Regions from separate parts of the Streptomyces sp. NPDC050564 genome, predicted to be linked through region 2. Evidence: riboswitches for the same ligand, from Rfam matches in the RefSeq annotation. Region 2 holds a riboswitch; the other holds the start of a gene.
What was found. Region 2 has a riboswitch for S-adenosylmethionine ahead of thrC (threonine synthase). Riboswitches for the same ligand answer to the same signal wherever they lie in the genome.
Positions count from the first base shown of each region.

Region 1: it holds a riboswitch for S-adenosylmethionine, as region 2 does, so the genes downstream of both, ACIBK0_RS39040 (putative leader peptide) here and thrC (threonine synthase) in region 2, are expected to answer to the same signal.

Region 1 is NZ_JBITGS010000033.1:82,436-87,429, reverse strand. It holds gene ACIBK0_RS39055 (ABC transporter ATP-binding protein) at 1-1,033, opposite strand, end outside; gene ACIBK0_RS39050 (DNA-3-methyladenine glycosylase family protein) at 1,278-2,156, opposite strand; gene ACIBK0_RS39045 (glutathione S-transferase C-terminal domain-containing protein) at 2,334-3,050, opposite strand; gene ACIBK0_RS39040 (putative leader peptide) at 3,341-3,406, opposite strand; SAM riboswitch class IV at 3,443-3,589, opposite strand; SAM riboswitch class IV at 3,718-3,826, shown strand; gene ACIBK0_RS39035 (amino acid ABC transporter permease) at 4,161-4,994, shown strand, end outside.
Region 2 is NZ_JBITGS010000019.1:51,484-56,477, reverse strand. It holds gene ACIBK0_RS28405 (glucosyl-3-phosphoglycerate synthase) at 95-1,039, opposite strand; SAM riboswitch class I at 1,217-1,363, shown strand; gene thrC (threonine synthase) at 1,381-2,676, shown strand; gene ACIBK0_RS28395 (MoaD/ThiS family protein) at 2,673-2,948, shown strand; gene ACIBK0_RS28390 (cold-shock protein) at 3,399-3,602, shown strand; gene groL (chaperonin GroEL) at 3,954-4,994, shown strand, end outside.

The DNA of each region.
Region 1 (4,994 bases), on a different contig from region 2:
GCACCCGCCCCGTGCCGTCCACGGCGACCGCCTGACCGGTCGGCGCCAGCACGGCCCGGTCCAGGGCGACCCGGAGCGAGTCCCGGCCCACCTCGAAGCTCTGCCCGTAGGGTTCCAGAGCCTTGATGTCACCGCCCCACACCGCGAGATCGGCCCAGCCCAGCGGCCTGTCATCGGCGTCGGTCACAAGGACCGGCGCCCGCTCCGCGTCCCGCCCGGCGATCTCCTGCCAGTCGGAGCCGACCGGGAAGACACGGGAGCGGTCGAGTTCGAGGTCGCGGGTGGACAGGAACGAAAGACCGCGGATCCCCCGGTCGGCGCCGAGGAACTCCTCGACGAACGGGTCGGCGGGCGACGACAGCAGCTCGTCGGGGGCGGCGAACTGGGCGAGTTTGCCGCCGGTGCGCATCACGGCGATGCGGTCGCCGATCGTGATGGCCTCGTCCATGTCGTGGGTGACGAACACGATCGCCTTGCCGAGTTCGCCCTGGATGCGGAGCAACTCCTCCTGGAGACCACGGCGGACGACCGGGTCGACCGCGGAGAACGGCTCGTCCATGAGCAGGATCGGCGGGTCCGAGGCCAGTGCGCGGGCGACGCCGACACGCTGCTGCTGGCCGCCGGAGAGCTGGTACGGATAGCGGCGGGCCATGGCCGGGTCGAGGCCGACCCGTTCCATGAGCTCGGCCGCACGGGCCCGGGCCCGCTGCTTGGACCAGCCGAGCAGCCGCGGCACCGTCGCGATGTTGTCGAGAATCGTGCGGTGCTGGAACAGGCCGGCGTTCTGGATGACGTAACCCATGGAGCGGCGCAGGGCGTTGACCGGCTGGCGCAGGATGTCTTCGCCGTCGACCCGGATGGTGCCGCTGCTGGGCTCGACCATGCGGTTGATCATGCGCAGCGTGGTGGTCTTGCCGCAGCCCGAGGGTCCGACGAGAACGGTGATGGAGTGGTTCGGTATCTGCAGAGACAGGCGATCGACGGCCACCGTGCCGTCGGCGTATCGCTTGCTGACCTCTTCGATGGCTATCAAGCGTCGAAACCCTTCGGGAACGGCTTTGCTCGTACGTGGCGCGATCGCGTGCACGAGGGTGCGTAGTCTAGCCAGTTGATGTTCGATCGTGGTTGCCGCAGGTTACGGATCCGAGAGTGGCCCGGTGTCGTGATGCACACGTGAGCCACGGCAGTGGGGAGGATGCGCGGGCGCGGACGAGGACCGGTCGTTCTTGTCACCGTGACTCACGCCTTCTCCGCAAGCAGGCGCGGGAACCACGGTCTCACCGGTGGGCACGAGCGGGGCGGGCAGCGCTCGGACCCATGCGCTCGCCGTGCAGGACGCGGAGGTGCAGCGCGGCCCAGGTGCGGTAGGGCCGCCAGTTCTCGGAAACCTCGGTGAGGCCCCGGCCGGGCCCGTACCGCTCGGTGATCTCCGCCTCCAATCGGCGCTCCTGGGTCGGCAGTGTGTCGGGGTGGTTGGCGCCGCGCAGGACGACGAGCTCGGCGGAGAAGACGCCCAGCCCCTTGACCTGCTGGACCTGCCGCACCGCCGCCGCCGGGCCCAGGGCGCGCAGCCGGGCGCCGTCGAGGAGCCCGTCGAGCGCGGCGTCGGCCACGGAGTGCAGGTACTCGGTTTTGCGCCAGGGCAGTTCGAAGTCCAGGCCGAGCAGCGCCTCGGGGGAGGGGAACGCGCCGCCTGTGCCGTAGCGGGCGACGAGGTCGTCGCGCATGCGCCTGGCCGAGGTCATCCCCGTGCGCTGGGTCAGCACCGCCCAGGTGGCGGCCTCGTAGGGCGAGTGGAAACCGCACGGCCGCAGGCCCGGCCATCTGGCCTGGACGTCGGCGATGACGGGGTCGCGTTCGGCGACCGTCGGCCAGCCGCGGGCGTCGACGTCCAGGGACAGGAAGCGGCGCACCTGCTCGGCGGCGGCGTCCAGATCGCCGTCGCCGACCGCCACGACCCGGGCCGTGCTGCCGTACTGGGTGACCTCCGCGGCGACGCGGCGCCAGTCGGCGTCGGCGTGGAAGACCGTGCGCAACGCCCCGGCGGCACCCGCCGCCGAGGCCGGCGCCAGCGGCGCGAGCTCCTCCCAGAACTCCCGGCTCGTGTCCAGCGACCAAGGGCCGGCCACCTCGAATTCGACCGCGTGCTGCACCATGTCCGACCTTCCGCTCGGGACACCGGCACTCGTGGACGGGCCGAGAGACCCGGCGCCGCTGTCTGTGCACACGACCTTGGCCTCAATACCTGACAGAATCCGTCAAGTATTTTCGCGAGGTCCGCCCCGGACCCCGGATGGGTGACGCCCAGCGGCGCGGCCCCCGCGTTCTGACGGTCAGTCGCGTCGGATCGCTCCCGTCGCGGACCGGTCGTGCCACACGCGCAGGGACCGGGCGCCGTGGAAGGCGGGATGCTCGTCGAGGCGGCGCACATAGGCGCGAAGGCGGCTGTGCCGGGAGAGGGGGTCGGCCGTGTCGAGGTGGTTGAGCGCCACCCAGACGTCCACGTCGGCGGCCGTCAGATCCTCGCCCAACACATAGGCGCGCGTGGCGAGCTGATGGTCCAACAGATCCAGAGTCGCCGAGCGGGCTTCCGGCCGCGCCGTCGAGGTGACGTCGCGGTCGAGGAGTTCGCGCAGGGCGTCGATGTCCGCGGCGAGGGCCGGCGGGTGCAGCAGGGGGATGCATGCTCCGTCATGGCAGGTCAGCAGGCCCGCCAGGTCACGAAGGATGTCGGGGGTGTGATTGCTGACGATGCGTCCGCTCCAGCGGTCGCACAGCGCGGGCGCGGTCAGCGGGCCCTCGTAATGGTGCCAGGTGGCCTCGTAGGCACTGCGGAGCGAGGCGAACGCGTCGGGTGTCTCGGCGGGGTGCGCGAGGATCGTGGTGGCCACCGAGTCCTTGAGGCCGAGCAGATCGAGGGTGATCGAAAGGCGCAGCGAACGCGGACAGCCCTCGGACAGATAGAGCTGATAGCGGTGCGGCGCAGGGTAGAAGCCACCGGCGGCACCGACACCGATGCGGCTGCGGATGCCGTGCGGGCGAGGGGACACGGACGGTCCGGCGCCTGCGGGGCGAGTGCTTGGACCGGACACAACTGGGCCCGGAACGCGCGACGTCGAGGCGCGGGCGACTGCGGTGGGGGCGCACGTGCCCGCGGTTGCGGCGTGCGTGCCGGTGGTGGCTGCGCTGGTGGCGCATGTGCCTGAGGTGGCTGTGTTCGAGGCGCGCGAAACGGTCTCGGGCATGACTCTCCAGGGGAACGACGAAGCCCCGGCCGCATGTTGGGCGGCAGCGGCGGAACGGAGTGACTGCGCTTGTGCACCGGCTCGGAGCGGCCGGACTAGTACGCGCTGGAGACCCGCTGCAAATCGATGTGCAGCCGTCTCGTCAGGTCGCTCCTGGGCATTCCCACCGGTCCCGCCTTCAGGGCCCGCGAGCCGCGAGACCACGCTTGTCCCGCCGCACCGGCGGGACCCGGTCGTCACCCGGGGCACCCCGTCGCGGTGGAAGGGTTGCCTGTCAGCGGGCCGGGGCCGATCACCGCATCGCGCAGGCAAGCCCACGTGACGAGGCGCTGACAATCGTGACCGTCCTCGTCAGTGTCAGTGCGCTCCGTGACGCCGTCAAGAAGGCGTGGACCCGGTCTCACCACGTGGTCATTCGGGCGGGTGGACGTTGACATCGGTTTCCGAGCGTGCCTAACTTACGCCGCAGATCGGTCATGAGTGTCAGCGAAAAGCCCTGGCTCGCTGGCCGGCAACCCTCGCGTCGCGGTGGGGTGCCCCAGGTGACGACCGGACCGGAAGACTTTCGGTAAGCGCGAGCCGCCCACGGGCGGAACAGTGACGGAGACAACGATGAACGCAGCGTCGAAGGTGGCCGCAGAGCGGCCCCGCGGCTGCGTACTGCTGTGCGCGAACCGCTGCGTCGATCTGCTCCGCGTCAACAGTGCCCTGTGTACCGCTTCGGGCTGTGCCCGCTGTCAAGGCTGACGGCGTCCTGAATCTCTGACGCGTACCGCTGCCGCGGTGCGCCCTCTGCCCGCCCAGCCCCCGGTACCGGCGTCTTCCCGTTCTTCGTCCTCCGCAGCCGTCCCCGTTGTGCTGCGGTGCCGTTGCGTATGCCGCGCCCGGGGTGTCCGACTCCGCTGGAGCCCCCTCATGAGTGAACCCCCTGGCGTCGCTGTGTTTCTTGCCGAGGCACCGCCCGCCGACTCCCCGGCGAAGCCGCTCACGGCCCAGCGCGTGCTGCCGCTGCGCCGGCCGGGCCGCTGGATTGCCACAGCCGTCGTCCTGGTCCTGGTCGCCCAGATCATCCACGGCCTGGCCACCAACCCCTTCTACCAGTGGGATCGCTTCCGCTACTGGTTCCTGCGTCCCACGATTCTCGACGGCCTGGTCATCACCCTCGAAGTGGCCGCGCTCAGCGCGGTGTTGGGGCTGCTGGGCGGAGTCCTGCTCGCCCTCGCCAGGCTCTCCGGGAGCCCGGTGCTGCGTGCGGTGAGCTGGGTGTACACGTGGCTGTTCCGCTCCGTACCGCTGATCGTCGTCCTGATCTTCCTCTACAACTTCAGCGCCCTGTACAAGACGTTGAGCCTCGGTGTGCCGTTCGGGCCGGCCTTCGTCACCTTCGACGAGTCCCGGCTCGCCACCGACATGACGGTCGCCGTGATCGGCCTCAGCCTCAACGAGGCGGCGTACGCGGCCGAGGTCGTCCGCGGCGGCATCCTCTCCGTCGACCAGGGCCAGCACGAGGCGGCTGCCGCGCTCGGCCTGCCGAAGACGTACCAGTTCACCCGGATCGTCTTCCCGCAGGCCCTCAGGTCCATCACCCCGAACTACGTCAACCAGCTGATCGGCCTGATCAAGGGCACGTCCCTGGTCTTCTACGTGTCGCTGCTCGACCTGTTCGGCTCGGTGCAGACGATGGGCAGCACCTATCCCGGCGACATCGTGCCGCTGCTGCTGGTCGCCACCGTCTGGTACCTGATCCTC
Region 2 (4,994 bases):
GTTCCCCTCGGCTGTATGCAATGCGGCGCCGCGCGGGATCCGCGGGCCGGCGGGGGCCGGCCGCGCAGTTCCCCGCGCCCGTCACGGACACGGCCTACGCGGCCTTCCGTTTCCGGTACTCGGAGATTTCCACCATCGGAGGGCGTTCTTCCGTGTCAACGGAGTGGGTGCGCGGCTCGAAGCCCTCTTCGCCCCGCTCGAACTGCGTGAGCGACGGGCGGATCATGTGGCCGCGGGCCAGGCGCAGCTGGGCGGTGCGGTAGATCGCCGCGGCCATGCGGCCCAGCGCCTGTCCGTCCTGGTGGCGGTGCTTGCGGACGCCCACGTCGACCTGGGCGAGGGCGTCAAGGCCCACCAGGTGCAGGGCGTCGACGAGCATGCCCAGCTCGACGCCGTACCCGACGGGGAACGGCAGCTGTTCGAGCAGCGAGCGGCGGGCCGCGTACTCGCCGCCGAGCGGCTGGACGAAGCCCGCGAGCTGCGGCCAGTGCATGTTCAGCAGGGGGCGGGCCATCAGCTCGGTGACGCGGCCGCCCTGGCCCGCGGCCTGGCCGAGGGGACGGTCGTACATCGCCTTGACCAGGTCCACGCCGGGTTCGGTGAGCAGCGGGCCCACGATCCCGGAGACGAAGTCGGACGAGAATTCCTTCAAGTCCGCGTCGATGAAGCAGATGATGTCCCCGCTCGTCACCAGCAGCGACCGCCACAGGACCTCGCCCTTGCCGGGCACGGTCGGGATGCGCGGCAGGATCGCGTCCCGGTGCACGACGCGCGCGCCCGCGGCGGCGGCGACCTCGGAGGTGCGGTCCGTCGAGCCCGAGTCGACGACGACGATCTCGTCGACGAGGGGCACCTGCTGCATCAGATCGTGGCGGATGATCGCGACGATCTCGCCGACGGTCTCCTCCTCATTGAGCGCGGGCAGGACGACACTGACCGTCGACCCGGTGGTGCGTTTGGCGGCCATGAGTTGGTGGAGCGGGCGATCGGTCACGGACCAGGAGCGTGTGCTCAGCCAGCGCTCGACTTCCTTCAGCACAGTCTGCGGCTCCTCACTGTCTGATCACCCCGTCTCGCACGGTGTGATCCATCTCGCGGTTCGGACGACTATCTCAACTGTCCTGGCCTTCGGTTACAGTCTTGAACAACGCGGATGACCATCGCATTGCGTAGATCATCGGCGCGCATGGTGATCAATAGTTCAACAACCGAATACCGCTCATCCAGAGGGGCAGAGGGATACGGCCCGTTGAAGCCCCGGCAACCCTCCAGCCGGTCTTGTCACGTTGACGTGGCGAGGCTCCCGGCTAGGGAAGGTGCCAAATCCGTCTCACGGCGAAGTGCGTCGTGAGGAAGATGAGGAGAAAGGGCCTCGCCTCCATGGCTGCGCAGACTGTTGCAAGCACCACGAACACCGTAGACGCCGTTGATCTCGGCCCCGCCGCCGCGCTTTCCTGCCGCGAGTGCGGGCACCGGGTCCCGCTCGGCCCGGTCTTCGCCTGCGAGGAGTGTTTCGGCCCGCTGGAGATCGCGTACGACTTCTCGGCCTACGACACCGAGGAACTCCGCAAGCGCATCGAAGCGGGCCCCGCGAACATCTGGCGCTACGCGCCCCTGCTGCCCGTCCCCGCGGACGTCGCCGAGAAGCCGAACATCAACCCCGGCTGGACCAAGCTCGTCAAGGCCGACAACCTGGCGCGCGAGCTCGGTGTCGACGCCGGCAAGCTCTTCGTCAAGGACGACTCCGGCAACCCGACGCACTCCTTCAAGGACCGCGTCGTCGCCCAGGCCATCGAGGCCGCCCGCGCCTTCGACTTCACCACCCTCTCCTGCTCCTCCACCGGCAACCTCGCCGGCGCGGTGGGCGCCGCCGCCGCCCGCGCCGGCTTCCGCTCCTGCGTGTTCATCCCGCACGACCTGGAGCAGGGCAAGGTCGTCATGGCCGCGATCTACGGCGGCGAGCTCGTCGGCATCGAGGGCAACTACGACGACGTGAACCGCTTCTGCTCCGAGCTGATCGGCGACCCGGCCGGCGAGGGCTGGGGCTTCGTCAACGTCAACCTGCGGCCGTACTACGCGGAGGGCTCCAAGACCCTGGCGTACGAGATCTGCGAGCAGCTCGGCTGGCGTCTGCCCGACCAGCTGGTCGTCCCGATCGCCTCCGGCTCCCAGCTCACGAAGATCGACAAGGGTCTGCAGGAGCTGATCAAGCTCGGCCTCGTCGAGGACAAGCCGTACAAGATCTTCGGCGCCCAGGCCGAAGGCTGCTCGCCGGTGTCCGTCGCCTACAAGGCCGGGCACGACGTCGTACGGCCGCAGAAGCCGAACACCATCGCCAAGTCGCTCGCCATCGGCAACCCGGCCGACGGGCCGTACGTCCTCGACATCGCGCGCCGCACGGGCGGTGCGGTGGAGGATGTCAACGACGAGCAGGTCGTCGACGCGATCAAGCTCCTTGCGCGCACGGAGGGCATCTTCGCCGAGACGGCGGGCGGTGTGACCCTCGGCGTCGCCAAGAAGCTGATCGAGAACGGCCTCCTCGACCCGACCCTGACCACGGTCGTCCTCAACACCGGCGACGGCCTCAAGACCCTGGACGCGGTGGCCGGCACCGGCCTGACCGCGACCATCCGCCCGAACCTGGACTCCTTCCGAGAGGCTGGCCTCGCATCATGAGCGTCAACGTCCGCATCCCCACCATCCTGCGCACCTACACCGGCGGTCAGGCCGAGGTGACGGCCGAGGGCGGGACCCTCGCCGAGGTCCTTGCCGACCTGGAGAAGAACCACACGGGTATCGCCGCGCGCGTTCTGGACGACCAGGGCAAGCTGCGTCGGTTCGTCAACGTGTACGTCAACGACGACGACGTGCGGTTCGAGCAGGGTCTGGAGACGGCGACGCCCGACGGTGCGGGCGTGTCGATCATCCCGGCGGTCGCGGGCGGCTGAACCCGTCACCCAAGGTGAGATTGTTACCGTAGGTAACGCTCATCACTAAGAGTTCATCGAATTGCCCCCTCCGTGAGAGAAACGGAGGGGGCAATTCTGCATGGTTGAGCACGGTAGAGTTGGGGAAGCTGCTTCGCTTTTCATGCCGGACGCATATGAGCATCTGCGCGACAGCCGACAAGAAGTAGCCAAAGTGCCCCACCTTTTTGAGCCGATTATGGCATTTACGGGGCCCGACTTGCCCTGAATCTTCGCGAATTCTCCGCATTTTCCCGATCGACCGTGCCCAGAATTCTCGTCCGATTGACCTGTTGCAGACGGCAGTTGGACAGATACATTCAGCCGCGGTCGACGCGTTCCGGCGCACACCCCCAACCGTTGGGGGGTGAGGTCTGACCCGGATCCGCGAAGTGTGGATCTGTGCAAGGGCCAGTAATAGGGGAGTTAGGCATGGCTCAGGGCACCGTCAAGTGGTTCAACGCGGAGAAGGGGTACGGCTTCATCGCGGTCGACGGTGGTGCGGACGTCTTCGTGCACTACAGCGCGATTCAGATGGACGGCTACCGCACCCTTGAAGAGGGTCAGCGAGTGGAGTTCGAGATCTCGCAGGGCCAGAAGGGTCCGCAGGCGGACATGGTCAAGCTCGCCGTCTGATCCCGGCGCGAACGGCCACCGACGCACTCACGCCGAGGGGCCCGCATCCCATCAGGGACGCGGGCCCTTCGTGCGTTCCCGGATCCCTCCCGTTCGTGAGAGGCGCTTGCGCCCGCCCGTCGCTCGACCACCACCCCTCAATGGGCTCGTTGCGCGGGAGCATCTTGCACTCGAGGGGGCCGAGTGCTAATCATTGGCGTTAGCACTCTCCGAGTGAGAGTGACAGAACTTGGATCGGGTCAGCGAGGTCCGCAAGCCGGTGGGGCAAGGAACCACAAGGCTTGCAGGCCGTCCGTCGCGGGCGCGGGCACGGTCCGGAGCAATCCACCCCGTCCGGGAGGACCACTTCACATGGCCAAGATCATCGCGTTCGACGAGGAGGCACGGCGCGGTCTCGAGCGCGGGATGAACCAGCTCGCCGACGCCGTCAAGGTCACCCTTGGCCCCAAGGGCCGCAACGTCGTCCTCGAGAAGAAGTGGGGCGCCCCCACGATCACCAACGACGGTGTCTCCATCGCCAAGGAGATCGAGCTCGAGGACCCGTACGAGAAGATCGGTGCCGAGCTGGTCAAGGAGGTCGCGAAGAAGACGGACGACGTCGCCGGTGACGGCACGACGACCGCGACCGTCCTGGCCCAGGCGCTGGTCCGCGAGGGTCTGCGCAACGTAGCCGCCGGCGCCAACCCGATGGCCCTCAAGCGCGGTATCGAGAAGGCCGTCGAGGCCGTCTCCGGTGCCCTGCTCGAGCAGGCCAAGGATGTCGAGACCAAGGAGCAGATCGCTTCCACGGCCTCCATCTCCGCCGCCGACACCCAGATCGGCGAGCTCATCGCCGAGGCCATGGACAAGGTCGGCAAGGAAGGCGTCATCACCGTCGAGGAGTCCCAGACCTTCGGTCTGGAGCTGGAGCTCACCGAGGGTATGCGCTTCGACAAGGGCTACATCTCGGCGTACTTCGCCACCGACATGGAGCGTATGGAGGCCGTCCTCGACGACCCGTACATCCTGATCGCCAACTCGAAGATCGCCAACGTCAAGGACCTGCTCCCGCTCCTCGAGAAGGTCATGCAGGGCGGCAAGCCGCTGCTGATCATCGCCGAGGACGTCGAGGGCGAGGCCCTGTCGACCCTGGTCGTCAACAAGATCCGTGGCACCTTCAAGTCCGTCGCCGTCAAGGCCCCGGGCTTCGGTGACCGCCGCAAGGCCATGCTCGGCGACATCGCCATCCTCACGGGCGGCGAGGTCATCTCCGAGGAGGTCGGCCTCAAGCTGGAGAACGCGGGTCTGGACCTGCTGGGCCGCGCCCGCAAGGTCGTCATCACCAAGGACGAGACCACGATCGTCGACGGCGCCGGCTCCGCCGACCAGGTCGCCGGCCGGGTCAACCAGATC